Regions from separate parts of the Pseudomonas sp. 37 R 15 genome, predicted to be linked through region 1. Evidence: predicted binding sites of a transcription regulator. Region 1 holds the regulator's gene; each other region holds the start of a gene.
What was found. The regulator FliA, encoded in region 1, starts transcription of late flagellar genes. The targets are predictions, from matches to a motif close to CTAAAGTTTNNNNNNNNNNNGCCGNTAA.
Positions count from the first base shown of each region.

Region 2: a site for FliA is predicted at 2,680-2,707, ahead of BFQ04_RS25790 (methyl-accepting chemotaxis protein). Genes of this name have one in related genera too.
Region 3: a site for FliA is predicted at 3,591-3,618, ahead of BFQ04_RS21925 (methyl-accepting chemotaxis protein). Genes of this name have one in related genera too.
Region 4: a site for FliA is predicted at 3,342-3,369, ahead of BFQ04_RS07090 (methyl-accepting chemotaxis protein). Genes of this name have one in related genera too.

Region 1 covers NZ_CVTV01000018.1:597-8,055, reverse strand. Annotated here, with positions in the region: gene BFQ04_RS03905 (DUF6124 family protein) at 1-98, opposite strand, end outside; gene flhA (flagellar biosynthesis protein FlhA) at 680-2,794, shown strand; gene flhF (flagellar biosynthesis protein FlhF) at 2,807-4,123, shown strand; gene fleN (flagellar synthesis regulator FleN) at 4,229-5,062, shown strand; gene fliA (RNA polymerase sigma factor FliA) at 5,059-5,799, shown strand; gene BFQ04_RS03880 (chemotaxis response regulator CheY) at 5,967-6,341, shown strand; gene BFQ04_RS03875 (protein phosphatase CheZ) at 6,360-7,148, shown strand; partial or broken gene BFQ04_RS03870 (Hpt domain-containing protein) at 7,160-7,459, shown strand, end outside.
Region 2 covers NZ_CVTV01000061.1:4,532-11,990, reverse strand. Annotated here, with positions in the region: gene BFQ04_RS25805 (putative bifunctional diguanylate cyclase/phosphodiesterase) at 1-120, shown strand, start outside; gene BFQ04_RS25800 (NorM family multidrug efflux MATE transporter) at 155-1,558, opposite strand; gene BFQ04_RS25795 (LysR substrate-binding domain-containing protein) at 1,709-2,629, shown strand; gene BFQ04_RS25790 (methyl-accepting chemotaxis protein) at 2,807-4,783, shown strand; gene BFQ04_RS25785 (YifB family Mg chelatase-like AAA ATPase) at 4,811-6,307, opposite strand; gene BFQ04_RS25780 (accessory factor UbiK family protein) at 6,588-6,851, opposite strand; gene glnK (P-II family nitrogen regulator) at 7,272-7,459, shown strand, end outside.
Region 3 covers NZ_CVTV01000056.1:210,372-217,830, forward strand. Annotated here, with positions in the region: gene BFQ04_RS21905 (pyridoxal-phosphate dependent enzyme) at 1-455, opposite strand, end outside; gene BFQ04_RS21910 (ester cyclase) at 745-1,131, opposite strand; gene BFQ04_RS21915 (MFS transporter) at 1,148-2,353, opposite strand; gene BFQ04_RS21920 (LysR family transcriptional regulator) at 2,448-3,341, shown strand; gene BFQ04_RS21925 (methyl-accepting chemotaxis protein) at 3,668-5,689, shown strand; gene BFQ04_RS21930 (helix-turn-helix transcriptional regulator) at 5,779-6,726, opposite strand; gene BFQ04_RS21935 (hypothetical protein) at 6,900-7,328, shown strand; gene BFQ04_RS21940 (M48 family metallopeptidase) at 7,332-7,459, shown strand, end outside.
Region 4 covers NZ_CVTV01000022.1:215-7,673, reverse strand. Annotated here, with positions in the region: gene gudD (glucarate dehydratase) at 1-161, opposite strand, end outside; gene BFQ04_RS07105 (MFS transporter) at 181-1,542, opposite strand; gene BFQ04_RS07100 (FadR/GntR family transcriptional regulator) at 1,871-2,581, shown strand; gene BFQ04_RS07095 (tRNA (adenine(22)-N(1))-methyltransferase) at 2,595-3,290, shown strand; gene BFQ04_RS07090 (methyl-accepting chemotaxis protein) at 3,552-5,609, shown strand; gene BFQ04_RS07085 (glutathione S-transferase family protein) at 5,677-6,303, shown strand; gene BFQ04_RS07080 (IS3 family transposase) at 6,467-7,303, opposite strand; gene BFQ04_RS30345 (transposase) at 7,300-7,459, opposite strand, start outside.

The DNA.
Region 1 (7,459 bases):
GCGAGGGTTTCGCTGAGGTTAACCAGCAGGTCTTCGCTGCTGATGCCGTCGGCGATGGTAAACAGCCGGATGGGGGGATTTGGGGCGGGTTTGATCACTGTGAATATCCTCGGTAAAGGTGGAGCTGCCACTGATCGCCGCGATGCGATGGAGGGTGGCAGCTGTGCGCAGGTTCGCGGACCGGTTACCAAGGAACCCGGCATACCCGAAGGTATCCCGCGCACAGCCACCATAAGGGCCGCACAGTAAACGACAAAAAATCGCTGACTGAAAGCGGACAATGGTGCTTTTGCGCATTGGTAAATCGGACCGCGACGCCCGTCCGCTGCGTTTGCAGCGGTGTACGGAGACTAGAGCGGTTTTCCTAGGGGCAACCCCAAATCCTTGTCGGAAATTTCCTGGGCATTACCTGGCTGCACACAAAACCAAATGTGGGAGGGGGCTTGCCTCCGATCGCTGTGTGTCAGTCAACAAATCCATAGCTGATACCCCGCTATCGGGGGCAAGCCCCCTCCCACATTTGAATGGATTCAGGCCCGATGGCCTCGGGCGCTTGGCAGGTTGTCAGAGCCCGAAAGCAAAGTTGGAAGGCTTCTTGCAATACCGCCTTCAGGACGCCTCCCAGCGTCAAAACTTTGCTTCAAGGACACGAGGAATACCGGTGGTAGATCGCTCTCAAATGCTCAGCACGGCCCGTGGCACCCTGACTGACCTGTCGCGGGGCAATCTGGGTGTGCCGTTGTTGTTGCTGGTGATGCTGGCAATGATGATGTTGCCGATGCCGCCGTTCCTGCTCGATGTGTTTTTCACCTTCAACATTGCTTTGTCGGTGGTGGTGCTGCTGGTCTGTGTGTACGCCCTGCGGCCACTGGATTTTGCGGTGTTCCCCACCATCCTGCTGGTGGCGACCCTGCTGCGCCTGGCGCTGAACGTGGCGTCCACCCGCGTGGTGATGCTCCATGGCCAGGACGGTCACGCCGCCGCCGGTAAGGTGATCCAGGCCTTCGGTGAGGTGGTGATCGGCGGTAACTACGTGGTCGGTATCGTGGTGTTCGCGATCCTGATGATTATCAACTTCGTGGTGGTGACCAAGGGTGCCGGGCGGATTTCCGAGGTGAGCGCGCGGTTTACCCTGGATGCGATGCCCGGCAAGCAGATGGCCATCGACGCCGACCTCAATGCCGGCCTGATTGATCAGAACCAGGCCAAGTCACGCCGGGCCGAAGTCGCCCAGGAGGCCGAGTTCTACGGTTCCATGGACGGCGCCAGCAAATTCGTGCGCGGTGATGCCATCGCCGGCCTGTTGATCCTGTTCATCAACCTGATCGGCGGCATCGCCGTGGGGATCTTCCAGCACGGCATGACGTTCGGCGACGCAGGCAAGGTGTACGCCTTGCTGACCATCGGTGACGGTTTAGTGGCGCAATTGCCATCACTGTTGTTATCTACAGCGGCAGCGATCATGGTGACCCGTGCTTCGGGCTCCGAAGACATGGGCAAGCAGATCAGCCGCCAGATGTTCGCATCCCCCAAGGCGTTGGCCGTGGCCGCCGGCATCATGGCCGTCATGGGCATCGTGCCGGGCATGCCTCACGTTTCGTTCCTGAGCATGGCGGCCATGGCCGGCGGCGCGGCCTATCTGTTCTGGAAAAAGCAGAATGCAGTCAAGGTCCAGGCCCAGCAGGAAATCGCACGCCAGCAGGAATTGCTGCCATCCCCGGCCCGCGCCCAGGAAACCAAGGAGTTGGGCTGGGACGACGTGACCCCGATCGACATGATCGGCCTGGAAGTGGGTTACCGCCTGATTCCGCTGGTGGACCGCAACCAGGGCGGCCAGTTGCTGGCGCGGATCAAGGGTGTGCGCAAGAAGTTGTCCCAGGACCTGGGCTTTCTGATGCCCACCGTGCATATCCGCGACAACCTCGACCTGGCCCCCAGCGCTTACCGCCTGACCTTGATGGGCGTGATCCTGGCCGAAGCCGAGATCTACCCGGACCGCGAACTCGCGATCAACCCCGGCCAGGTGTTCGGTACGCTCAACGGCATTACCGCCAAAGATCCGGCTTTCGGCCTGGAGGCGGTGTGGATCGAAGTCAGCCAGCGCAGCCAGGCGCAATCGCTGGGTTACACCGTGGTCGACGCCAGCACCGTGGTCGCCACTCACCTCAATCAGATTCTCTACAAGCACTCCCACGAGCTGATCGGCCACGAGGAAGTCCAGCAATTGATGGGTTTGCTGGCCAAGGCCTCGCCGAAACTGGCCGAAGAGCTGGTGCCGGGCGTGCTGTCGCTGTCGCAGTTGCTCAAGGTGCTGCAGGCCTTGCTCGCCGAACAAGTGCCGGTACGGGACATTCGCAGCATTGCCGAGGCCATCGCCAACAACGCCGCCAAGAGTCAAGATACTGCCGCGCTGGTGGCGGCGGTGCGCGTCGGTTTGTCCCGCGCAATCGTGCAAAGCATTGTAGGCGTTGAGTCTGAGCTGCCTGTTATCACCTTGGAGCCAAGGTTGGAACAGATATTGCTCAATAGTATTCAGAAGGCAGGGCAAGGCCAGGAAGAAGGTGTGTTGCTGGAGCCAAGCATGGCTGAAAAGCTGCAGCGTTCGTTGATCGAAGCCGCGCAGCGCCAGGAGATGCAGGGCCAGCCGGTGATTTTGCTGGTGGCCGGTCCGGTCCGCGCGATGTTGTCGCGCTTTGGACGCCTGGCAGTACCGAATTTGCACGTGTTGGCTTACCAGGAAATTCCTGACAATAAGCAAGTGACTATCGTCGCGACAGTAGGGCCCAACGGCTGAGGGTAGTGGGTTATGCAAGTTAAGCGTTTTTTCGCCGCCGATATGCGTCAGGCCATGAAGTTGGTCCGCGATGAGCTGGGCGCCGATGCCGCGATTATCGGTAACCGTCGTATTGCCGGCGGTGTCGAGCTGACGGCTGCCCTGGATTACACCCCCCAGGCCCTGGCGCCGCGCGTGCCGAACATGGAGCTTGAAGACGAGCTGCGCAAGACCGCTTCGCGCATCGTCTCGGCCCAGGCCGAACTGAGCATGCGCGGCGACAGCGACGCTACCACCAATCGCCAGTTGTTCGCCGGCCTGCCGCTGACCGCTTCCGAGCCGCTGGTGGAACCTACGTTTGTCGAACCGCCGCGTCCCGCCGCGCCAGCCCCGGCCGCCGCGGTCGATCAGCGTGCGTTCGATTCGATGCGCTTTGAACTCAACGGCCTGCGCGAGCTGCTCGAAGTGCAACTCGGCTCTTTGGCCTGGACGCAACTGCAAGGCAGCAAGCCGCAACAGGCCAACCTGTGGCGTCGCCTGCAACGCATCGGCCTGTCCGGCCCGTTGTCCCGTGACCTGCTGGCGCTGACCTCCGAAGTCGAAGAGCCGCGCCAGGCCTGGCGCATGCTGCTGGCGCACCTGGCACGCATGATTGCCACCCCGGAAATCGAACCCCTGGAAGAGGGCGGTGTGATCGCCATGGTCGGCCCCGCCGGCATGGGCAAGACCACCACCCTGGCCAAGCTGGCAGCGCGCTACGTGCTCAAGTACGGCGCGCAAAACATCGCGCTGGTGAGCATGGACAGTTACCGCATCGGCGCCCAGGAACAGCTCAAGACCCTGGGCCGCATCCTCAATGTGCCGGTGACCCATGTCGACCCGGGCCAGTCCCTGGCCAACGCCCTCGACCCGCTGCTGCGCAAGCGCGTGGTGTTGATCGATACCGCCGGCCTGCAAGCCAGCGACCCGGCCCTGCGCATGCAGCTCGAAAGCCTGGCCGGGCGTGGCATCAAGTCAAAAAATTACCTGGTGCTTGCAACCACCAGCCAGAAACAGGTTCTTACCGCTGCCTACCACAGCTATAAACGCTGCGGGCTGGCCGGTTGTATCCTGACCAAACTGGATGAAACTGCCAGCCTGGGCGAAGTGTTGAGCCTGGCAATCAGTCATGAACTACCGGTCGCCTACCTGACCGACGGGCCGCGGATCCCGGATGATTTGCATCTGCCGCGCCGTCATCAGTTGGTCAGCCGTGCTGTCAGCGTGCAAATGCAAGACGAGCCTAGCGAGGAAGCGATGGCCGATATGTTCGCCGACCTTTATCACAACCCGGCAAAACGGGTGGGATGAGGCAGGATGAACACCGTGAAATGTACCTACATCGATGGCCTGCAAGCGATACACGCGGCCAAGCCATGTAGCCTGCGTCTAAGCAAGACAAGGTAAAGAAATAAAATGGGCAGCATGCATCCCGTACAGGTGATCGCGGTGACCGGCGGCAAAGGTGGCGTCGGCAAAACTAACGTGTCAGTGAATTTGTCCCTGGCCCTGGCAGAGCTTGGCCGTCGCGTCATGCTGCTGGATGCTGACCTGGGCCTGGCCAACGTGGACGTTCTGTTGGGGCTGACCCCCAAACACACGCTGGCCGATGTGATCGAAGGCCGCTGTGAGCTGCGCGATGTGCTGCTGCAGGGGCCCGGTGGGATCCGCATCGTGCCGGCCGCCTCCGGCACCCAGAGCATGGTGCACCTGAGCCCGGCGCAGCACGCCGGCCTGATCCAGGCCTTCAGCGATATCGGCGACAACCTCGACGTGCTGGTGATCGACACCGCCGCCGGGATCGGCGAGTCGGTGGTCAGCTTTGTACGCGCAGCGCAAGAAGTCCTGCTGGTGGTGTGCGACGAACCCACCTCGATCACCGATGCCTACGCCCTGATCAAACTGCTTAACCGTGACTACGGCATGAACCGCTTCCGCGTGCTGGCCAACATGGCCCAGAGCCCGCAGGAAGGGCGCAACCTGTTCGCCAAGTTGACCAAGGTCACGGATCGTTTCCTCGATGTGGCGTTACAATACGTCGGCGCAGTTCCCTATGACGAGTGTGTGCGCAAGGCCGTGCAAAAGCAGCGTGCGGTCTACGAAGCGTTCCCTCGTTCGAAGTGCGCACTGGCGTTCAAGGCCATTGCCCAGAAGGTCGATACCTGGCCGCTGCCTGCCAACCCTCGGGGGCATCTGGAGTTTTTCGTCGAGCGACTGGTGCATCAGACGAGCGCGGGACCTGTGCTATGACATCAAGCGGCTACAACCTTTACAAAAAGTCGGCACGTGACAGCCAGGGCGAATTGATCGAGCGCTATGCGCCCCTGGTCAAGCGCATTGCCTATCACCTGTTGGCGCGCCTGCCCGCCAGCGTGCAGGTGGAAGACCTGATCCAGGCCGGCATGATCGGCCTGCTCGAAGTGTCGACCAAATATGACGCGAGCAAGGGCGCGAGTTTCGAGACGTATGCGGGTATCCGTATCCGTGGCGCGATGCTCGATGAGGTGCGTAAAGGCGACTGGGCGCCGCGTTCGGTACACCGCAATACGCGCATGGTCAGTGACGCAATTCGTGCAATTGAAGCAAAAACCGGTCGTGACGCTAAAGATCATGAAGTTGCGGCCGAACTCCAATTGAGTCTCGACGATTATTACGGGATTTTGAACGATACCTTGGGCAGCCGCCTGTTCAGTTTCGACGACCTGTTGCAGGACGGCGAACACGAAGGGCTGCACGAGGACGGCGCGAGTGCGCATATGGAACCGTCACGCGATCTGGAAGATGAGCGTTTCCAGGGCGCGTTGGCGGACGCCATTGCCAATTTGCCGGAGCGTGAGCGCCTGGTGCTGGCGCTGTACTACGACGAAGAGCTGAACCTCAAGGAAATCGGTGAGGTCCTGGGGGTCAGCGAATCGCGTGTCAGCCAGTTGCATAGCCAGTGCGCGGCCCGCTTGCGGGGACGGTTGGGAGAGTGGCGCGCGCGCTGACAGGCAGTGTGGGGACACTGCAGATGCTACCGCGAAGGCTTCGGCCTTCGCGGGATCGCTCCGTGGTGCCCTGGGCAGTCCTTTTTGTGTAACGCCTGTTGATTGAAGTGGCGCGTCCAGGTGCTGGGCGCGTTTAAGACTGCTTGGAGGTCGAATTGGACAAGAACATGAAAATCCTCATCGTTGATGACTTCTCAACGATGCGGCGGATCATAAAAAACCTGTTGCGTGACCTTGGGTTCACTAACACGGTCGAGGCGGATGACGGCATTACGGCGATTCCGATCCTCAACAGCGGCAGCATCGACTTTCTGGTAACCGACTGGAACATGCCGGGCATGACCGGTATCGATTTGCTGCGCCATGTGCGCGCCGATGAAAAACTGCGCAGCCTGCCGGTGTTGATGGTGACCGCCGAAGCCAAGCGTGAACAGATCATCGAAGCCGCCCAAGCCGGGGTCAACGGTTACGTGGTCAAGCCATTCACAGCATTGGCCTTGAAAGAGAAGATCGAAAAAATCTTCGAACGCATCCACGGCTAATGCCATCGCGGGGGAGCTATGGAGCATAAAGAAACGTCACAGGGCGACTTTGAGTCGACCCTGAAAAAGCATGCTCACCAGTTGGTCGACAGCCTGGAAAAAGGCCAGTTCGCCGACGCGGTGCAGTTGATCCATGAGCTTAACCAGACCCGTGACCGCGGCCTGTACCAGGAAGTGGGCAAGCTCACACGCGAGCTGCACAGTGCGATCGTCAATTTCCAGATTGACCCGCGCATGCCCCAGGCCGAAGAGATTTCGCAGATCACCGATGCCACTGAACGCCTGTCCTATGTGGTCAGGCTGACCGAGGCGGCGGCCAACCGCACCATGGACCTGGTGGAAAACGCCACGCCCCTGGTCAACGGCATGGCCAGCGAAGCCCACGCCCTGAGCGTGGACTGGGGCCGTTTCATGCGCCGCGAAGTAGGGGCTGAAGAGTTCCGTGAGCTGGCGCGTCGGGTTGACGGTTTTCTGTCGCGCAGCGAACAGGAAAATCGCACGGTGGCCAGCAACCTCAACGATATTCTGCTGGCCCAGGATTACCAGGACCTCACAGGCCAGGTGATCAAGCGGGTGACCCAACTGGTCACCGAAGTGGAAAGCAACCTGCTCAAACTGGTGCTCATGGCCGGCCAGGTCGACCGTTTTGCCGGCATCGAACATGACCGTGAAGCGATCCTCTCGGAAAAAGATCCACAAAAACATCTCGCCAAGGGTGAAGGTCCGCAGATTCATGCCGATAAACGTGAAGACGTCGTATCCGGTCAAGATGACGTAGACGATTTGCTGTCCAGTTTAGGCTTCTAAGGAGCACCCACATGAGCTTCGGCGCCGATGAAGAAATCCTTCAGGATTTCCTTGTAGAGGCCGGCGAAATTTTAGAGCAACTGTCCGAACAACTGGTCGAGCTGGAAAGCCGCCCGGATGATGCGAACCTGCTCAATGCAATTTTTCGCGGTTTTCACACTGTAAAAGGGGGCGCCGGCTTCCTCCAGCTCCATGAGCTGGTGGAGTGCTGTCACATCGCCGAGAACGTGTTCGACATCCTGCGTAAGGGTGAGCGTCAGGTTGACTCGGAATTGATGGACGTGATTCTCGAAGCACTGGATGCGGTCAAC
Region 2 (7,459 bases), on a different contig from region 1:
CTTCTGAGACTGTTTGGTTGCGATCAAGCCCAGGGTTACTTGATCAGTAAACCGTTGCCGTTGGCTGAGCTGGTGGAATACCTGACGTCCGGCCAAAGCCAGCAGGCGTTGTCGGGCTGAGTACCCACTCCCACAGGTCTGACCGAGCAGGGCTTTACTCTGTCTGCGCCGCCTGAAAGGCAGGCTGTATGTCCGGCTCTCGCCGAATCATCCGCTTCATCTTCGCCTCGAACGCCCAGGTCAGGCTCACCGCCGCGCACGCCAACCCCAATGCCAGGCCCCACCACACACCGGTCGGCCCCCAGCCCAGGGTGAACGCCATCAACCAGGCCGCTGGCGCGCCGATCAGCCAGTAGCAACCGAGCCCCACCAGGAACGTGGTCTTGGCGTCCTTGAGGCCACGGATGCAGCCCATGGCGATGGTCTGCACGCCATCGAACAGCTCGAACCAGGCGGCGACGGCCAGCAGGCTGACGGCCAGGACGATGACGTCATGAAACGCCGGATCGTCATGGTCGAGGAACAGCCCGATCAGCGGGTCGGAAAACAGCCAGAACACCACGGCAAACCCCAGCATCAATAGGGCACCAAAGCCGATGCCGACCCGTCCGGCCATACGTGCCCGCAGCAACTGGCCGGCGCCATAATGCTGGCCGATACGCATGGTCACCGCGTAGGACATCCCCGCCGGAACCATGAACGCCACCGAGACGATTTGCAGGGCAATCTGGTGCGCCGCCAACTGCGTACTGCCCATGGTGCCCATGCACAGCGCCGCAAACGCAAACAGCCCGACTTCCACCGCATACGTGCCACCAATTGGCAGCCCCAGGCGCCACAACTCGCGCAGGTACTGGGTATTGAGGCGCAGCAGCCCGCTGCTCAGCGGATAGGCGGCGTAGGTGCGGTTGCTGCGGATGTACCACATCAGCGCCAACGCCATGCCATTGGCGACAATGGCCGTCACCAGGCCAATGCCCATCAACCCGAGTCTGGGCAGGCCGAACATGCCTTCGATCAGCGCGTGATTGAGCAGGTAGTTGACCACCGTGCCGCACAGGCTGATGACCATCACCGGGGTGGCTTTGCCGATGGCACTGGTGAAACCACGTAGTGCCATGAAGCTGAGATAGCCGGGCAGGGCGAAGGGCAGGAGGGTCAGAAATTGTCCGGCGGCCTGCACGTTGGTTTCGGTCTGGCCGAACAACAGCAGCACCGGCTTGAGGTTCCACAGCAGCAGCGCCGCCGCCAGGGCCATCAACCACGCGAGCCACAGCCCGGCCTGGGTCAGCCGGGTGGCGCCGTCGATGTCGCCAGCGCCGTGACGGATGGCCACAAGGGTGCCCACTGCCGCGATCACGCCGATGCAGAAAATCGCCACGAACGAATAGGTCGCCGCGCCCAGGCCCCCGCCGGCCAGGGCTTCGGGGCTCAGGCGGGCCATCATCAGGGTGTCGGTCAACACCATCAGCATGTGCGCCAACTGTGAGGCAATCAACGGCCCCGACAGCCGCAGAATGGCCCAGAGTTCGGTACGTGCCGGATGCTGCATGATCATCAATCTCGAAATGTCTGGGAGGTGCGGACGGTTGATTCTCGGCGCTTTCGGCGCATTGCACAAAAGGATAAAAGTGATTGTTTGCATGATTAAAACTCATGCCTGATCGATTCTGGTAGGGTTTGCCAATTGCGCTGTCGGAGTTATCAAATGTCTCGTCGTCTTCCCCCGCTTTACGCCCTGCGGGCATTCGAGGCCGCGTCCCGTCACCACTCCTTCACCCGCGCGGCGCAGGAGTTGTCGATTACCCAGAGTGCGGTCAGCCGGCATATTCGTACGCTCGAGGAGCATTTCGCCTGCCGGCTGTTCCAGCGCAACGGCCGTACCTTGCAACTCACGGAAGCGGCGCGTTTGTTGCTGCCCGGCGTGCGCGAAGGCTTCGCCGCCCTGGAGCGCGCCTGCCATACCCTGAACGCCGAAGATGACATCTTGCGCATGAAAGCACCGTCCACCCTGACCATGCGCTGGCTGTTGGCGCGGTTGAGCCGCTTTCGGGCCCTGCAGCCGGGCAACGAGGTGCAGCTCACCAGCGCGTGGATGAACATCGATGAAGTGGACTTCAATCAGGAACCGTTCGATTGCGCAGTGTTGCTCAGTAACGGGCACTTTCCGGCGGACTGGGAGGCCAGCTACCTGTTTGCCGAAATGCTGATTCCGGTGGGCGCGCCCAATCTATTGGACGACGGCCCTTGGGACGCGCAGCGGTTGGCAACGACCGAATTGCTGCACCCGACCCCGGACCGGCGTGACTGGCGTTACTGGCTGGAGCGCATGGGGCTGACCTCCCGGGTCTCGCTCAAGGGTGGGCAGGTGTTCGACACGCTGGAGTTGGGCATGATCGCTGCCGCGCGCGGTTATGGCGTGTCCATGGGAGACCTGTTGATGGTGGCCGAGGACGTCGCACAGAAACGCTTGAGCCTGCCGTGGCCAACGGCCGTCGCCAGCGGGGAAAGTTATTACCTGGTGTGGCCGAAAACCCGTCCCGGCGGTGAGCGCCTGCGGCGCCTGGCGGAGTTTCTACAGGGCGAGGTGCAGGCGATGGTTCTGCCCGCTGTGACTCGCCTCGAATGAAAGGGTCTGCGCATGAAGAGCAATCGTTTGCGTGACACCCCTGTGAATCGCTCAAGTATTGTGGAACCCCGCCGAAGTAGGTGGGTTGGAACCCTCGTGCACCACGTTTCCCACTAGATAATTCGCCGAGCAGCGCTAAGAGATCAGGATGATCCTGGCCTCGGCTCAGGAGCTGTCATGTCTCAACCTCGCGCTCGGATCGCTTCCCAGTTAGGCCTCGCATTGGCCGTGATTCTGGCTGTCGTCATCAGCGGCAGTACCGTCTTCGCTCTACGCTCGCTCGATACCGCCAACCTCGCCACCCGCGAGGAACACTTGGCCAGCGAGGCGCGCCTGCTCGCCGACCAACTCAATACCTTCCACAGCACCTTGCGCGAGAGCACTCAGCGTTTGAGCGGGCTGTTTGAAAAGCGCTTCGGCGCCGGCTTGAGCGTGCGTGCGGACCAGCCTGTCGCCGTGGCCGGTGTACAAACCCCAAGCCTGTACCTGGGCAGCGAGTTACTGAACAACAACTTCGGCGAAGTGGACGAATTCAAGGACATGTCCGGCGGCGTGGCCACGGTATTCGTGCGCAGCGGCGATGACTTCATCCGCATCAGCACCTCCCTGACCAAGCAGGATGGCAACCGCGCCATCGGCACCGTGCTGGATCGCCAGGGCCCGGCCTACCAGCGTGTGTTCAACGGGCAGGCCTACATCGGCCGGGCAGTGTTGTTCGATCGCTCCTATATGACCCAGTACAGCCCGGTGCGTGACGCCAGCGGAAAGGTCATCGCGGTATTGTTCATCGGGTTCGACTACACCGACGAACAGAAAGCCCAGTTCGACAACCTCAAGCGCTTCCGTATCGGCCAGACCGGCTCCTTGTCGCTGCTGGATGAACAGAAGCACTGGTTGGTACCGCCGGCCGGTGTGCAAGCCTTGGATCAAGCTGTCGCAGTGATGCTCGACTTGGCGAAGAAACCCGGTGAAGGCCGCTTCTGGAGTGACAAGAACGAAGATTTCTACAGCGTGTCGGTACCCTTCGAGGGTGGCCCTTGGGCGGTCGTGGCAAGTATGCCCAAGGCCGAGATTCGTGCAGTGACGTGGGACGTCGGCATGCGCCTGGTCATTGGCAGTGTGCTGGCCATGCTGTTGGCCGTGGGGGCCACGGTATGGCTGTTGCGCAGCAAGCTCGCGCCATTGAGTGACTTGGTGCTTCAGGCTCAAGCGCTCGGCGCAGGTGACCTGAGTGCGCGCCTCAATGTTTCCAGCCATGACGAAATCGGCCAATTGGCGCGCAGCTTCAACCAGATGGGCGAGGCGCTGTCGACCATGGTTTCGCACATCCGCAAGGCGGCTGAAGAGGTCAACAGCCGTGCCCAGGCGCTGTCGGGGTTGTCTGGCGGCGCTTATGAAGGCATGGAGCAGCAGTCCGGCGAGATCACCAGCATGGCCGGCGCGGTGGAAGAATTCAGCGCCACCTCGCTGAATATCGCCGACAACATGGGCAACACCGAGCGTCTGGCCCAGGAAAATGCCCAGCAGACCCGTATCGGGCGTGCCTCGATGGAGGAGGCTTCGTCGTCCCTGGAACACATCGCCACCGCGCTTAACAGCACCGCTACGGTGATCAACACCCTGGGCCAGCGCTCCCAGGAAATCGGCGGTATCGTCGGCGTGATCACCTCGATTGCCGAACAGACCAACCTGCTCGCGCTCAATGCCGCCATCGAAGCGGCCCGCGCGGGTGAGCAAGGTCGCGGCTTTGCCGTGGTCGCAGACGAAGTGCGCAACCTGGCCTCGCGCACCCGCCAGGCCACCGATGAAATTTCCGGAATGATCCAGAGCATCCAGCAGGAAACCGGTAATGCCATCAGTACCATGGAGCACGGCAACGTGCTGATGCAGGAAGGCCTGTCGCGCAACGCGGATGTGGCCTCGGCCCTGGCGCGCATCGACGAGCAGAGCCGCTCGGCCGGGCAGCAGTTCGCCGCAATCACCACCGCCACCCAGGAGCAGAGCAGCACCGCGACGTTGCTCAGCAGTAACTTGCAGAGCATTGCACTGGCTAACAGCGAGCAGCGTGAAGTGGTGTCGAACCTGGCGATCACCGCCAAAGAGCTGGAAACCCTGGCGGCGGGCTTGCGGCATGAGGTGGATCGCTTCCGCTAAGTCAGCCCTTTGGCTGCTGCGCAAGGCTCAAGAGGTCGCCGCCGGGCGGTATTGCAAGGCCTCTTGCAAATGGTGGCGAGCGATGGCGTCTGTTTGTTCCAGGTCCGCCAACGTACGCGCCACCTTGAGCAAGCGATGGGCCGCCCGCAACGAAAGCGTCAGCCGCTCGCAGGCGTTCTCCAGCCAGCGTTCGTCGACCTTCGCCAGCGTGCAGTGCTCGCGCAGCCCCGGCAGGTCGAGGAATGCGTTGGCGCAGCCCTGGCGTCGTTGCTGGCGTTCCCGCGCGTCGGCCACCAACGCGGCCGTTTTCGCGGTGGTGTCATCGGTCTGTTGTGCCGGGCTCAGCGCCGTGGCTTCCCGCGCCACCGTCAGGTGCAGATCGATCCGGTCCAGCAACGGCCCCGAGAGCTTGTTGCGATAGCGCTGTATCTGTTCCGGTGTACACCGGCAACGGCCGCTGGGTTCGCCCATATAACCGCAAGGGCAGGGGTTCATCGCCGCGACCAGTTGAAAGCGCGCGGGGAACCTCACCCGGTCGCGGGCGCGGGAAATCACGATATGTCCCGATTCAAGTGGCTCGCGCAGGACTTCCAGCACCTTGCGGTCAAATTCCGGCAATTCATCCAGGAACAACACGCCGTGGTGGGCCAGGGTAATTTCCCCCGGTTGCGGCTTCGATCCGCCGCCGACCAGTGCAGGGCCCGACGCCGAGTGGTGCGGCTGGCGAAACGGCCGGTGCGGCCAATGGCTCAACGGTGCCAGGCTGACCACGGATTGAATTGCCGCGACTTCCAGCGCTTCCTGCTCACTGAGCGGTGGCAGCAACCCCGGCAGGCGGCTGGCGAGCAGCGTCTTGCCGGTGCCGGGCGGGCCGCTGAACAGCAGGTTATGCGCCCCCGCAGCTGCGATCAGCAAGGCACGCTTGGCAGCCAATTGGCCCTGGACTTCACTGAGGTCCGGGTAAGGTTTGTTCAGGTACAACAAGCCGTCCGACCGGTAGGGCTCGATCGGCACATGCCCATTCAAGTGCGCCACCACCTGTAGCAAGTGATCCACTGCAATCACCGTCAACCCTGACGCCAGGCACGCCTCCTCAGCGTTTGCCCTGGGCACTATCAAGGTGCGTCCGGCCTTGCGCGCCGCCAAAGCGGCCGGCAACACGCCTTTCACTGCACGTACTTCGCCGGACAGCGCCAACTCTCCCAGGCACTCAACCTCATCGAGCATCAACGCCGGGACCTGCACGCTGGCCGCCAGGATCCCAAGGGCTATCGCCAGATCAAAACGCCCGCCGTCCTTGGGCAGGTCGGCGGGCGCGAGGTTGAGCGTGATGCGCCGCGCCGGGTATTGCAGGGCCGAGTTGAGAATGGCGCTGCGTACGCGGTCTTTGCTTTCCTTTACTGCAGTTTCCGGCAGGCCCACCAGCGTCAGTGACGGCAACCCATTGGCCATGTGCACTTCGACAGTGACGGCGGGGGCTTCGACGCCGACCTGGGCGCGGCTGTGGACGATGGCGAGGGACATGCTCGATCCTTGAATGGGGGGCCGCTGCCTGCGGATTATTCAAGGGTAGACGAGGTGGGAACAAGGATGGCGGGGAGGTTTTACAGAACGTATCCAGGCAACGAAGTGAGGGAGGGGGCAAGCCCTGATGCTAAGGCTTTTTGTAGGAGCGAGCTTGCTCGCGAAAAACGTCAACGATAACGCGTGCTTCCTGAATGAACGCGGTGCCTATGAGTTTTTCGCGAGCAAGCTCGCTCCTACAGGGGGCGGCATCAGGGCTTGCCTCCCACACTCATCGGCTTTATTCAGCCGATGGGGGCGTCAGCCGCGCTTCCAGTTCCGCTACCTTCGCTTCCAGGCTCTCCAGCCGTGCACGGGTGCGGGCCAACACCACCATCTGGCTGTCGAATTCTTCACGGCTGACCAGATCAAGCTTGCTGAAGCCACTTTGCAGCAGGGCCTTGAACTGGCTTTCGATTTCGTTGCGGGGCAGCGGGGTGTCGCCGCTGAACAGGCGAGAGGCGTGGCCGCTCAGGGCGTCGAGGAAGTCTTTGGGCGCGAGCATGGGAAATATTCCGGAAAACAGTTGGCCGGCAGTGTATCACGCAGCGTCTATAGTCTTTTCATGGCCTGGCTCGCACGCTTTTCGCGCATGGGGATGGGCGGCCACGCACTGTTTTGATGCGCATCGCCGCTGCCGTAACGCCCCGCAGGTGGGCATAAGTGGACAACGGACTGATTTCAGTGATTTTTACGGAGCTGGCAAGGTTTCTGCTTAGACGATCATGACCCATGCACTGATGCAGTCGCTGTGACGAATGCAGTGCGCCGACGGATCAGGGGTACAGGTTTCGTCACCAGTGGTTCGCTGGCGTCGCCACGCTAATACGCAGGCGACGATGCGTTACAAAGCCAGGCACTGCGCTTAGACTTGAGACGGGTTTGTTTTCCTGGGGCAAGTCCACCAATTCGGGAGAGAGTTTTCATGAAGCTAGTCACTGCCATCATCAAGCCGTTCAAGTTGGACGACGTACGCGAGTCACTGTCCGAGATCGGCGTGCAGGGCATTACCGTCACTGAGGTCAAGGGCTTCGGTCGGCAGAAGGGTCATACCGAGCTGTATCGCGGTGCGGAATACGTGGTCGATTTCCTGCCGAAGGTGAAGATTGATGT
Region 3 (7,459 bases), on a different contig from region 1:
GGGTTGTTGAATTGATCGGCAAAGAACGAGCCCGGAATATCCTTGGCCAGGCGCGCCGCCACGTCCTGGTAATACTCGGGATGGCCCTTGCCCACATCGGAGCGGGTGATATGCACCTCGGCGCCCATGGCCTTGAGGTGCAGCACCTTTTCCGTGGACATCTTGTCCGGCACCACCAGCACCACCCGATAGCCCTTGGCCCGACCGACCAGCGCCAGGCCCAGGCCGGTGTTGCCGGCGGTGGCTTCGATAATGGTGCCGCCGGGGCACAGGCGGCCGTCGCGCTCGGCGGCGTCGATCATGGCCAGGCCGATACGGTCCTTGATGGAGCCGCCGGGGTTTTGCGATTCAAGCTTGAGAAACAGCGTGCAGGGGCCGGTGTCGAAGCGGCTGACCTTGACCAGCGGCGTGTTGCCAATCAGTTCAAGTACGGCGGGGCGGGAGAGGGTAGGCATGTCGTCACCTGGGTTACGGGATGGGCACAGGGTGGGGGGACAGCAAATTACTGCATGGCTTGAAACATAGGCCGCTATCGCCAGGCTCGCAACCGAGCGGTCCGATGCATGACTTTTTTTGGCGCATGGGCGATGGGGAGGTGGGACTGGTGATGAGCAAATGTGGGAGCGCACGAGCCTTGGCGAGGCCGCGAAGGCGGCGGCACTGCTGGCATTCACGTTGCCTGACCTACCGCCATCGCGGCCTCGCCAAGGCTCGAGCGCTCCCACACCGTCAGTGGGCGTTGCCTCACAACTGCTCGGCGATCGCAGCCTTGTCAATCACCGACCAGACGCGAGCGAATTTACCGTCGACGCATTCATAGAACACGTTCTCGTCGAACACGACCGTCTTGCCATTGATCGGCAGCCCGAAAAACTCACCCCTGGGGCTGACCCGAAAGTTCAGCCGACTGGCGACCGTCGGCGGGTCGGCAACCAGCAACTGAATACGGAACACCAGATCGGGAATTTCCCGGAAGTCCCGCTCCAGCATCGCCCGGTAACCCTCCAGGCCGACCCGGCTCACGTTGTAGGTGACATCGGCGTGGACAAAATCACCCAGGTGCTGCCAATCCTGGCGATTCAGACAATCGATATAGCTTTCGTAGAAGCTGGCGAGTTGGTCGCGGGTCATGGGCTACTCTCTTCGGTTAAACGCGCTCATCCACTGTCGTCGGAAAATGGATGTCGGCGCAAGTGCGTGACCCCTTACGCCGCGAACGCCAGCCCAACCCCAGCACCATCAGCAAACCCAGCCCTGCCATCAGCGCACCGGCCAGGGAAATGGCCGGATAGCCCAAGCCGGCGTTGATCACCGCGCCGCCCACTGCCGCGCCAATCGCATTGCCAAAATTGAAGGCGCCGATGTTCATCGCCGAGGCCAGGTTGGGCGCAGCTTTGGCGGCCTCCATCACACGCATCTGCAACGGCGGCACCAGGGCAAAGCTGGCGGCGCCCCACAGCAGGATCGACAAGGCGGCCGGCAGCGGCCATTGCATCAGCACCGAGAAAGCCAGCAGCACGGCAATCAACACCACCAACGACGTAATGAGCGTACGGTCCACCGAGCGGTCCGCAGACTTGCCGCCCCACACGTTGCCCAGGGTCAGCCCGATACCGAACAGCACGAGCATGCCAGTGACGAAGTTAGTCGATGCGTGAGTAACGTCGCGCAAAATTGGCGCGATGTAAGTGAACACCGTAAACATCGCACTGGAGCCCACCACCGTCAGCGCCAATGCCGCCAGCACCGGCCCGCGACCCAGCACGCGAATCTCCGCCATCAGGCTGCCGCCTTTGGGCGCGGGCGCATTCGGCAATGCCCACCAGAGCGCCGCCATCACCACCGCGCCGAGCCCGCTGATGCCCCAGAACGCCGTGCGCCAGCCGAAGTTCTCACCAAACCAGGTCGCCAGCGGCACGCCTCCGATGGTCGCCAGGGTCAGCCCCAGAAACATCGCCGCGACCGCACCCGCGCGCTTTTCCGGTGCTACCACACTTGCCGCCACAATCGCGCCAATGCCGAAGAACGCCCCGTGGTTCAGCGACGTCACTAGCCTCGCGATCATCAAGGTCTGGTAATTGGTCGCCAGCGCCGACAGCAAATTACCCAGGGTGAAAATCGCCATCAGCCCGATCAGCAGATAACGGCGCGGCACCCTGGCCGTCGCCAGCGTCATGATCGGCGCACCGATCAGCACGCCCATGGCGTAGGCGCTCACCAACAGCCCGGCGGCGGGAATGGATACGCCTAGATCGGCGGCAATACCGGGCAACATGCCCATGGGTGCAAACTCGGTAACCCCGATGCCAAAGGCACCGACGGACAACGCTACAAGGGGTGGATTGATACGCATGGGTGACTCCTCATCTGTGTGCCGAATGCTACAATCCAAGCTTTTCAAGCAGTAGCCCCTGGTTGGGAATTACACCTTTGCGCAGGAGGCAAAAATGGACATGGCCGGCCGCTCAGGCGAGATGGAAGTGTTCACCCTGGTCGCCGAACACGGCAGCCTGTCCGGCGCGGCGCGCGCCCTGGGGCTGACGCCATCGTCCATCAGCCGCATCATCACCCGCACCGAACAGCGCATCGGCACCCGGCTACTGCTGCGCACCACCCGCGCCATCACCTTCACCGCCGAAGGCGAAGCCTACCTGCGCGGCGCCCGGCGCATCCTCGCGGACATGGCCGAAGTCGAAGACGCCATCACCGACCAGGGCGCCCCACGCGGCCGCTTGCGAGTCAGCGCGGCACTGGCCCATGGCCGCATGACCATCGTTCCACTGATCGCCGCCTTCAGCGCCCGCTATCCCGCCATCGTGGTCGACCTGATGCTCGGCGATGAAGTGGTGGACATCCTCGGCGGCCAGGCAGACGTGGCCATCCGCTTCGGCCCACTCCCCGACAGCCCCTTGACCGCCCGCCATATCGGCGCCACCGGCCAAGTCATCGTCGCCTCCCCGGACTACCTGGCCCGGCACGGCACCCCCGTGACGCCGCAGGACCTACTTCAGCACAACTGCCTGCGCTTCAACTTCCGCCGGGCGGCTCCCGACTGGCCGTTTCGCATGGACGGGCGGGAGTTTTCTTTAAAGGTGGCGGGAACGATTGAAGGGAACAGCGGCGAGGCATTGGCGCAATTGGCGAAGCTGGGGGCGGGGATTGCGCGGGTAGGAACGTTCAGCGTGGCGCAGGATATTGAACGCGGGGATCTGGTGCCGTTGCTGGAGGTTTATAACCCGGGGGATGTGGAGCCGATTCATGCGGTGTTTGTGGGGGGCACGGCGATGCCGGCGCGGGTGAGGGCGTTTGTGGATTTTTTGGTGGAGCGGCATGAGGATTGACGATATCCCTGGCTGTATCGCTTGGCGGATAGTGGGTATATGTCGGTCAAGCCCGGGTGCTACGGTGATCATTCGTGACGCCGGAACCGGCGAAGAACTGCGCAGTTTCCTGCTTCTGACGACGGGCTTGAATCGGCTAAAAGCGGACACCAGGAGCGTCTACGAAACCCGGAGCGATTCACGCTCGGCCTAAAGCGGCCTGGCAATAAAGGAGAATTCCCTAAAACCGCGTCCATCCGTCACATCCCCCTCCAGCCCCCACCCAACCGGCCGATAACCCTACCAATCGCGTGCCTACCCCTATCCCCCCAAATCGAGTCCACCACATGAACCCACTCTCCCGTCTAAAAAAAGCCCGGGGTGATCGTCAAGGCACCGCCACGCTCACCAGCACTGCCAACGATCTGGACGCCGCCCTCACCGCCTTACGTATCACCCCCACCCTGATCACCGGCTTTATCTCGCCGCATCTGGACATCGACGTAATCTCCGCCAAGCTCAAACGCCGCTTCCCCCAATCCACCATCAGCCTGTGCACCACCTCCGGCGAACTCTGCAATGCACCCAATTCGCTGTATTGCGCCACGGGCGAGCGCTGGGACCGGGTTGTATTGCAGCTGTTCGACGACAGTCTGATCGCCTCGGCCGAGGTGGTGATGGTGCCGTTGGAGTGTGAGGACATTCGCGGCGGCGGTAAGCGGTTGGGGATGCAGGAGCGGATTGCCAAGTTGGTGGCCAATATCAAGCGAGTGCAGGTACGCATGTCGATTGATCATCGCGATACGTTGGCGTATGTGGTGTTCGACGGGCTGTCGGCGTCGGAGTCGTTCTTTATGGAGGCGCTGTATGAGTCGGGGCGGTTTCCATGTTTGTTTGTAGGGGGATCGGCCGGGGGTAAGTCGGATTTCCAGAAGACGCTGATTCATGACGGTCAGCGCAGTTATCAGAACCATGCGCAGATTGTGTTCCTGAAGACGGCGGCAAATGTGCGGTTTGGGGTGTTCAAGAGCCAGAACTTCAAACCGGCGGATTTGACCTTCAGTGTGCTGACCGCGTCGGTGGAGGACCGCACGATTGACCAGGTGATCGACAGCAACGGCAATATCAAGAGCATGGTGCAAGCGCTGTGTGATGCGTTCAGTTGCGTGCCCCAGGCGCTGGAGTCGAAGCTGGCGGACTATTCGTTTGCGATTCGGGTGGGCAGTGAGTTGTTTGTACGATCCATCGCGCGCATCGATTATGAGCAGCAGATCGTGCAGTTGTTTTGCGACGTGGCGCCGGGCGAGGAATTGGTGATGGTGCGGCGTACGCCGTTGCGTGAGGCGACGCGCCTGGACTATGAGCAGTTCCTGCGCGGCAAGGGTGGCCAGCCGGTGGCGGGGATTTTGAATGACTGCATTTTGCGCCGGCTGAACAACGGCGCCGAGCTGGGCAGCATGGCCGGCATTTTTGGTGATGTACCGTTGGCGGGTTTTTCGACCTTTGGGGAGATTTTGGGCTTGAACCTGAATCAGACGCTGACTGCGATTTTCTTCTTTCGGGTGGCCAAGGGTGCGAGTTTCAGTGATGAGTACGTGGACAATTTCATCGCCCATTACGGCGAGTTCAAGGCGTTTTTCCTACGGCGCCAGGTGAAGAAGTTGGCGGGGTTGAACCATGTGGTGGTCAAGCAGATTACCGCGTTCAAGAACAATGACTTCAGCAATACCCTCAATACCCGTGGGCTGGACCGCAATATCCTGCCGGTGTTCGAAGGCTTGGCAGACTTAGGCATGGTGTTGGCCCATGCCGAGCGTCAGCAGGAGGACATCGCCGCGCAGCTCAAGCATTACTCGGGTGAGTTGCACGCGTCGATGGATGAACTTGTGGGTACGATCAACCAGCAGAACGCCGTGTCTGCCCAGGCCGGGACAACGGTGGAAGGGCTTTCCAGCCAGGCGGATGTGGCGGTGGAAGGTGCGCGCACGCTGGCCGGGTCGAGTTTGCGTATCCAGTCGATTGTGCAGGTGATCCAGCAGATCGCCGGGCAGACCAACCTGCTGGCGCTTAACGCCGCTATTGAAGCGGCGCGCGCGGGCGACCTGGGCCGGGGGTTTGCGGTGGTGGCGGATGAAGTGCGCAAACTGGCGGAAATCACCCGTAAGAATGCGGCGGAAATCGGTGTGGATATTGACCTGCTGTCCAGTGAGATCCAGCGTGTTGCCCAGCAGATCGAAGACCAATCCACCGGCGTCGGCGCGTTGCGCGAAATGCTCGATGCACTGGGGGCGTCGAGCCGCGCGACCGAGGGTACGGCGCAACGCACTAAAACCATTGCGGATACGTTGACCGGGCTCACCCATGCGTAGGCGCAAGTCGAGTCGCCAGGGCTACAACGCTCCTCCGCAATAATCGGTTGAAAAAGCATCATCAAAGCGGCTGCGGGGCGTAGCGAACGTCAGGACTGCGCCCCTGGCGGATGGCCGAAATACGCCTTATAGGCATGATTGAAGTTGGCAGGGTTGGCGTAGCCCAGACGGTGGGCAATCTGTGCCACGTGCCATTTGCGCTGGCGCAGCAGGTTGCGCGCCAGTTCCAGGCGCTGTTGGCGCACGTAATCGAGCATCGACTGGCCGTACACCCGGCTGAAGGCGCGTCTCAGGGTGGTTTCACCCACGCCCAGTTCCCGTGCCAGCGCCAGAGTGCCGGGTGGGTTCATCAGGTTGGCGTCGAGCTTGAAGCGTGCTTCGTGTGCCAGGTCCGAATGGCTGCGCAACGCGGTCTCAGGGGTGGCCGGCTGTGGCGCCAGGTGCGTCGCCAGCTCGACCAGCACGGCCAGGCTCAGGCTTTCCTGATTCAGCCGTTCCAACGTGCCCTGGTAGGGCGAGTGATAAAGGCGCTCGAACAAACGCCCGACGACACGGCAGCCGTGCAGTTCTGAAAAGTGCATGCCATCGTCGAGCAGCCTGGCCAGCGATTGCAGTGACGGGTCTTCTTCGGCCAATTCGCGCAGGTAGTCGCCGCCGATGCGCAGCCCGGCCATGCGCGCATGGCTGCCGGCAGGCATCTGGTCCATGGCTTCCATGCTTTCGCTCAAGCCCAGCACATGAGGCGCGCCGAGGGTGTATTCATTTAGCCGACCGTCTACCCGATGCTGCCATTGCCCATTCAGTACCTGCACGATGCACACGCTGTCGGGCAGCACCTTGTGGATGCGTAACGGTTCGGGGAACTGCAAATCGCAGTCGAAATATTGCAGGTGCGACCGCACAGTCTGCGCGCGGTAATGGCCGACCGCGCTGCCGATGACCTGCCGCGCGCTGGCATCGAATACACCGGCCTGGTCCAGGGCCTCTGGGTGATCGAAGCAGAAGTGGGTGTCCAGATAGGGGTTGCGGCGGTCCATTGGTAAAAGCGTCCGTCAGGGCTGGTGGGCAGCGTTGCATGATATCGACATCGGGCAGTCCGATCAGTTGTTGTGACTCACGGCCTTATTGTTGTGCGCCACGGCCGGGCCGCTTGGCACGCGCCGGAGCTTTGATTTCAATGGTTGGCTTTCAACTCTCGAGGAAGCCATAAATGTTGATGTATCGCAAGTGGGCAGCGCTGCTGGGCCTGGTTCTGGCCGTGATCGCGGGCCTCGCCCATGCTGACAATCGTCCGCAAGTCGCGGAAAAAGTGCTGGCCTATGCCGGCGAAGGCGGCGTGAAAGTCTGGACCCTGCGCATCGGTGCGCGCGGTGACAATCAGGCGCTGGTGCAGGTGGAGGGCGTGGACCATGACTGGAACATGAAGATCCAGAAAATGGCCGTGGAAAAGACCAGCAAGGACACCCGTTATTCCACCACCGTGGACGGCCAGAAATTCGTGGTGCTGGTGCTGCAACAAGGTTGGGGCGAGCTGTACCTGCCTGGCGAATCGCAGGCGCTGAACGTCGGCTATGACGAGTTCCTGTCCAGCCAAGGCAATGCACAGGCTTTCCTGACCGACTATTTGCAGGCCAACTGAGCCATGGGCCGTTTCGCGCCGTGGTCGTGGCCGCTGACGATGTTGCTGCTGCCGCTGGTACTGATGGGCTGGGCCAGTGTGCAAGGCGGGCGGGTCGATGACGTGCTGCGCGAAGCACAGGGTATGGGCAG
Region 4 (7,459 bases), on a different contig from region 1:
CCGCCGGGCACTTCACCCACGCCGGTGTTGCCGCTGCTGTCCTTGATGATCACGATATTGCGCGTGAAGTAGGGGCCGTGGGCGCCGCTTAAGTTCAGCAGCATGCTGTCGTGACCGGCGACCGGGATGACGTGCAAGTGAGTGATGACGGGAGTATTCATGGCAAGGTCCTTAATACGCTCAAAGAGGTTTGCTGATGGCGTTGGCGGTGGGCGCAATGCTGGGCGACGTCAGCCCGGCGCAAGGTGAGGTCCTGGCGAAAAACACCAGGATGGCTGCGAGCACCGAGGTGCCGGCCAGGCCGTAGAGCCCGCCCTGGATCGAGCCGGTGGTTTGCTCCAGAAAGCCAAAGGTGGTCGGCGCGACAAAGCCGCCCAGGTTGCCGATGGAATTGATCAATGCGATCACTGCAGCGGCGATGCGCACGTCCAGGTAGCCCTGGGGGATCGGCCAGAACAACGAAGACGCGGATTTGAAACCGATGGCCGCAAAGCAGATCGCCACGAACGCGAAGATCGGCCCGCCCGTGGTGGACATGAACATCCCGGCCGCTGCGATCAACAAGGCTGCCGCGACCCAGGCCTGCTGGAACTTGAACTTGCCTGACAGCGCTGCGAAGGCGTACATGGCGATGATCGAGATCAACCAGGGAATCGAGTTGAAGAAGCCGACTTGTATATCACTCAGGTCGCCCATCTTCTTGATGATGCTCGGCAGCCAGAACGTCGCTGCATAAATGGTTAGCTGGATGCAGAAATACAACACGCAGAACAGCAGGATCTGACGATCCTTGAGCAGCTTGCCGAGGGTCGGTTTGACCGTGGTCAGGGCTTCGCGGTCACGCTGTTCCTGATCGATGGCCTCAACCAGCGCGTCCTGTTCTTCGCGGCTCAGCCACTTGGCGTCATGAGGTTTGGAGTCCAGCCAGAACCACACAAAGAAGCCCAGCGCCACCGAGGCCAGGCCTTCAATGGCGAACATCCATTGCCAGCCGTGCAAGCCGAGACCTTCGATCTGTAACAGCGCACCCGACAGCGGGCCCGAGATCAATGACGCCACCGCAGAACCGCTGAGGAAGATCGCGATGGCCTTGCCGCGCTCAACCCCGGGCAACCAGCGCGTGAAGTAGTAGATCACCCCGGGAAAGAAGCCCGCTTCAGCCACACCCAGCAAAAAACGCAGGATGTAGAAGTGGGTTTCGTTCTGGATGAACGCCATCAGCGTGGCGACGATGCCCCAGGTGAACATGATGCGGGTCAGCCAGATGCGCGCGCCGACCTTTTGCAGCAGCATGTTGGACGGTACTTCAAAGATCGCGTAGCCGATGAAGAACAGGCCGGCGCCGAAGCCATAGGCCGCCGCGCCGATGCCCAGGTCGTGCTCCATGTGCGTACGCACGAAGCCGATATTGACCCGGTCGATGTAGTTGAGGATGAACATGACCACGAACAGTGGGAGCACATGGCCCTTCACTTTGCTCACGGCGCGGGTGAGCACCGAATCGGTTTCTGGTGCAGCGGATGCACGACTGGAATGGTTCACGATGGAAAACGCCCCCTGATTTGTTTTTATGCGGGTTGTGGGTTTTGTTAACAGACATCATACAAGTTGTTTTTTATAAATCGCAATGCGGTGCAGGGAGTATTTCTTCTCATAAGCGCGCTTGTGGGGTGATGATTTTGGTTATTTGCCAGCGTTATAAGGGCTTGCGTGTCAGCGAAGTCCTGTCTGGTTCGCAGGAGGGGGAGAGCGTAATGCCGGTCTATCAGGTTGGTTGTCATACAAGTTGGTCGCCTCGTCAATCAACTCGGCGCCGTCCGTCTGCAGGATGTTAAGCTCCCCTCAGCCCAACCCCGTGGACCCGTTAGCGATGCCCATTGAAAACGCACCCCCTGTGCGCAGACGCTCCACCAACCTGGCCCAAGGCGTGGTCGACGCGCTGACCCAGCGCATTCTGCTCGGCCAGCTCAAGCCGGGCGAAAAACTGCCGTCCGAATCCACCATCGTGCTTGAGCATGGCGTGAGCCGCACGGTGGTACGCGAAGCCCTCTCCAAGCTGCAGGCGTCGGGGTTGGTGGAGACGCGCCACGGCATCGGCACGTTCGTGCTGGAGCAACACGCCCGGCAGGGCCTGCGCCTGCACGTCGACACCGTCGCCAGCGTGCGCAACATGCTGGAACTGCGCCTGGGTCTGGAAGTGCAGGCGGTGGCGTTGGCCGCGTTGCGCCGTACCGACGCGCAACTGGCCCACATGCGCCAGGCGCTGGACGACTATCAGGCTTCCCTGGCCAACAACGACAGTTGTGTGGAAGAGGACAAGCGCTTTCACCAACTCATCGCCGAGGCTACCGGCAACACGTTTTTCAGTGAAATCATGCAGCACCTGGGCAGCGCAATGATCCCTCGCACCCAGGTCAAGGCTGACGAACGCGGCGGAGCGGATTTTGCCAGGCTGGGTCAACTGGCGAGCCTGGAGCATGAGGCGATCTTCAATGCGCTCAAGCGTCAGGACCCGGATGCCGCGCGGGCGGCAATGGTGCTGCATTTGACCAATAGCCGGGATCGATTCTCCGGCGAATGAAAAGGAACCCGCGTTGAACCCACACACATTGTCCATGCGCCTGGAGCGCGTGGCGGCGCACGTACCGGCCGGCGCGCGCCTGGCCGATATCGGCTCGGACCATGGTTACTTGCCGGTGGCGCTGATGCGTCGTGGCGTAATTGCCAGCGCGGTGGCGGGGGAGGCTGCGACCACGCCTTTTCATGCGGCCCGGCGCACCGTGCGCGACAACGGCCTTGAAGCGCACATCAGCGTGCGCCTGGCCGACGGTCTGGCGGCCATCGAGCCGGGCGACGCCATCACGGCCCTCAGTCTGTGCGGCATGGGCGGCGAGACCATTCGTGACATTCTCGACAGCGGCAAGGCGCAGTTGAATGGCCAGGAGCGCCTGATCCTGCAACCCAATGGCGGCGAGTATGCGTTGCGCCACTGGTTGATGCACAACGGCTACCGAATCGTGCGCGAAGAGCTGCTGCACGAGCATCGCTTCTACTACGAAATCATCGTCGCCGAACGCACCGGGCCTGTGTCCTACACCGAAAAACAGCTGTATTTCGGGCCGCTGCATTTGCTGGAGCGCAGTCCGGTGTTCGTGGCGAAGTGGCAGCGCTTGTTGCACCAGAAACAAAAGACCCTGGCCAGTTTCGAGAAAGCCAGGCAGTCGGTGCCGGAAGAAAAAATCCATGGGATCGCCCGGCATATTCAGTGGATCACTCAACTGTTGACCTGAAGACCGCCCGGGATCGTCAACGCTCGACCGCTCTCGCATCAGACCGTGTCCCTGGCGGTTACAGGCGCGTGCCCGGTAATGAGTGCTTTCGCCCCATTTTCGCGCACCGATCAAAGGTTTCTTAGCGCCATGGCACGTGTCGTCACGCTTGTATCCCACGGCCCAGATCTTGCTTGAGCCAGAATAATCAATGACATGGCATTTTGCCGTTAGTCATTCCCGGCTGTGAAGTATGGGGTTGTTCAGGGGAGTTTGTAGGGCATGCAAAGATTTTTATCACCCGGTATCCGTCTGCTCGGGCGGTTCGGTTTCGCGCGTAAGTTCCAGGTGCTGTTCTTACTGTTCATGCTGCCGCTCGCCGGCAGCCTGTGGATGATCGGCCAGGACTACCACGACAAACTCGCGGTGATTTCCAGCGAACAGTCCGGCGTGCACCAACTGTTGGCGCTGGACCCGCTCGATGTGCAACTGAGCGCCCAGCGCAACCTGGCCGCCCGCTGGAAAGCCCTGGATATTCTGCATACCCCGACCCCTGCCGCTCAGGCCGCGATGGCCAGGGTGGATGCAGGCAGTCCGCTGATTCAGCAAGGGCTGCAAACCCTGGGGGACGCACTCAAAACCCATCACGCCAGCGCTGCTACCCAGGCGCGCTTCGACACGCTGCAGGCCGCGGTCAAGGGCATGGACACCCCGGCCCTGCGCACCGTCGGCTGGTGGCCGGATGGCTATGACCGTTTCACCGCCGCGCTGACCGCGATGCAGTCGCTGCGCGAACAGATTACCCTGGACACCGGCCTGATCCTCGATCCCTGGCTGGAAACCTATCTGCTGATGCAGATTTCCAGCCAGCACGCACCGGACCTGATCGAGCGCATCGGCCGCACGGCCAGCGTCGGCCAATCCTCGATTGCCTCGGGCCAGTTCACCCTGCAAAGCCGCTTGCAGATGCGTGACCTGCGCGGCCGCATCGGCGATGCGCGGGACCAACTGGTCAAGGCCGCCACCGCGCTGAAGGCCAAGCAATACCCCGGCCTTGAGCCCTGGACCGAACAATACGACGCCAGCCTGCAACGCCTGGACAGCGAACTCAAAACCCTGGACGACGGCGTGTTCGGCGGCACCATCAAGCTCGACAGTGCTGCGTTCGATCAAAGTGTCGACGCCATGCTCGCGGCGCTGGGCGCGCTGCGCAGCCAATCGCTGCATTCGCTCGATGCACGCTTGAGTTATTACCGTGAGCGATCGTTGCAGCACTTCATTCCCGTGGCGGCAACGTTCAGCCTGCTGGCGCTGGCGGCGCTGTACCTGTTCATCTGCCTGCAAGCCTCGATCCGTCGCAGCGCCAGTGGCATCACCACGCTCGCCGAGTCCCTGCGTGACGGTAACCTGCGCGTCGAAGTGGCGGTGCAGGGGCGCGACGAACTCGCTGCCATCAGCACGGCGCTCAACGTTGCCGTGGTGCAACTGCGCACCAGCCTGCTCGGGGTCAATCATGAAACCGAGCAATTGGGCGCCACCGTGCTTACCCTCAGCACGCAATCGGGCAGTACCCTCACCGACGTCGAAGACCAGCGGCACCAGATCAGCCAGATCGCTGCGGCCGCCACCCAACTGGCTGCCACCTCCCTGGGCGTTGCCAAAAGCTGCGAGCAGGCTGCCGACAGCGCCCGGCACACCCGCCGTATCGCCGAAGACAGCAGCCGCGACAGCCAGCGCACCACGGCCAGTATCCAGCAACTCAACCAGCGCCTGTCCGACACCGCCAATGCGTTGGAACAGGTCAGCCAACAAGGCCAGCAGATTCAATCGGTGGTCGATACCATTCGTGGTATTGCCGAACAGACCAATCTGCTGGCCCTTAACGCCGCCATCGAAGCCGCCCGCGCCGGCGAGCAAGGCCGCGGGTTTGCAGTGGTCGCCGATGAGGTGCGCAGCCTGTCGCAACGCACCCAGGCGTCCACTGCGCAGATCGCCGGCACGGTGGACAGCCTGCGCGCCACGGTCAGCCAGGCCGTCAGCCTGATGGGCGCCGCGTGCGAGCAGGCGCTCACCGATGCCGAATCCGTCACCGGCCTGGGCACGCGCCTGGGGGAAATTGCCGGTGCCGTGCAGCACGTCACCGACACCTTGGCGCACATCGCCGCCGCCGTGGAGGAGCAGGCTGCGACGGCGGACGAAGTGAGCGGCAATATCCAGCAGGTCGACCAGGCTGCCGGACGTCTGCTCGACGGCGCGCGGGCGGTCAATCAGGCTGCCGACAGCCTGAGCCAGGGCAGCCGGGCGTTGAGCGACAACACGGCGCGGTTTCGACTGGGATGAAGCGAATTGAGGGCACTCCATCGCCGTCGTGTAGTCTTCTCCTTAACCCCAACGGAGCTGTGCCCCTATGATTACCGTTCACCACCTCAACAACTCCCGCTCCCAGCGCATCCTCTGGCTTCTGGAAGAACTGGGCCTGCCTTACCAAATCAAGCGCTACCAACGCGACCCGAAAACCAACCTCGCGCCAGCCGAGCTCAAGGCGATTCATCCCTTGGGCAAATCGCCGGTGATCGAGGACGGGCCCCGCGTACTGATCGAATCGGCTGCCATTATCGACTACCTGATCCGCCGCCACGGCCAGGGCCGACTGCAACCCGATCCGGCCAGCGCCACCTACGACAACTACGTGCAATGGCTGCATTTTGCCGAAGGCTCGGCCATGCTGCCGCTGATGCTCAACCTCTACGTCGGGCGCCTGGGTGAAGCTGGCGCACCGCTGCACCCGCGCATTGAATCGGAGCTGGCCAATTACCTCGGCTACCTCAATGACGTACTCGGGCAAACGCCGTACCTGGTGGGTGACGAACTGTCCGGCGCGGACATCCAGATGAGCTTTATCGGCGAAATCGCCAAGGCCCAGGGCAAGTTGCAGGCGTATCCGAACCTTGCGGCGTGGGTGGACAAGCTCCAGCAGCGACCGGCTTATCGCAAGGCGGTAGAGCAGGGCGGCGAGTACGCGTTTGCTAAATGAACGTGCGTGAATGAACTGTTGAAGACTGGATGCAGATTCAGTGTGGGAGGGGGCTTGCTGCCGATGGCGGCCTGTCAACCAACGGTTACCCATCTGCTACACCTCGGTCCACATGTGGGAGGGGGCTTGAACTGGTCAAGTAATCTTGGACACTGATTAAGGTTCACGCCGCCAACCTTTCCTTCACGACCGGCGACCGGTAGTCGTTGTAGCTATGAGGCCTGCTGATGTTGTAGCGCGAGACATAGCGCTGCACGTCTGCTCGGGCCTCATGTTCCAGTTTGTAGCCCGTTTCAGGCACCCACTCTGATTTCAAGCTGCCAAAGAAACGCTCCATCGGGGCGTTGTCCCAGCATTCGCCTTTACGGCTCATACTCTGCCTAAACCCCTGTTTCAGCAGCTCGTTTCGGAATTTATGACTGGTGTACTGACAACCTTGGTCAGAATGAAACAACACATCCTGGGGATGGCCGCGTAGCTCAACCGCCATGCGTAGCGCTTCGCAGGTCAGGTTGGCATCAGAAATCATCGAGAACGACCAGCCCACGATCCTGCGAGCGTACAAATCCAGAACGGCGGCGAAGTACATCCACCGCTTGCCGACCTTGATATATGTCACGTCGCCACACCACACCTGATTAACCGCCGTCACATCAAATTTTCGCTTGAGCACGTGCGGCGCCACCAAGGCCTCCACGCCCGGCGACCTGTACTTATGGCGCCTGCGCTGACGGCTGGCGATGCCAGCTTCGCGCATCAAACTGCGAGCCATATAACGCCCGATACGATGCCCTTTGGCTTGTAGCTCCTTGGACAACGTACGTGCACCGGCCGACTCTCTGGACGCCTTGTGGTGCCTGACCAGCGCGGCTTTGAGCTTATCCCTCTCAGGATTTGCTCTGCCTTGGCGCTGGCGCCAGGCGTAGAAGCTACTGCGGTTGACCCCAAACGCCTGGCAACACCTTTTAACGCCGTACTGCTCGTCCAGCTCATCGATCAACGTGAATGATCTTTGGCGTCCAAAAGCAGGAGAGCACTGGCCTTTTTTAGAATTTCGATATCCAGGTCTTTCTCTCTGAGCAGAGCTTTGAGCCTCTGGATTTCTCGTTGATCAGCAGTAATCGCCTTGGCCCCTACCGGGGTCGAGCCCAAGCGT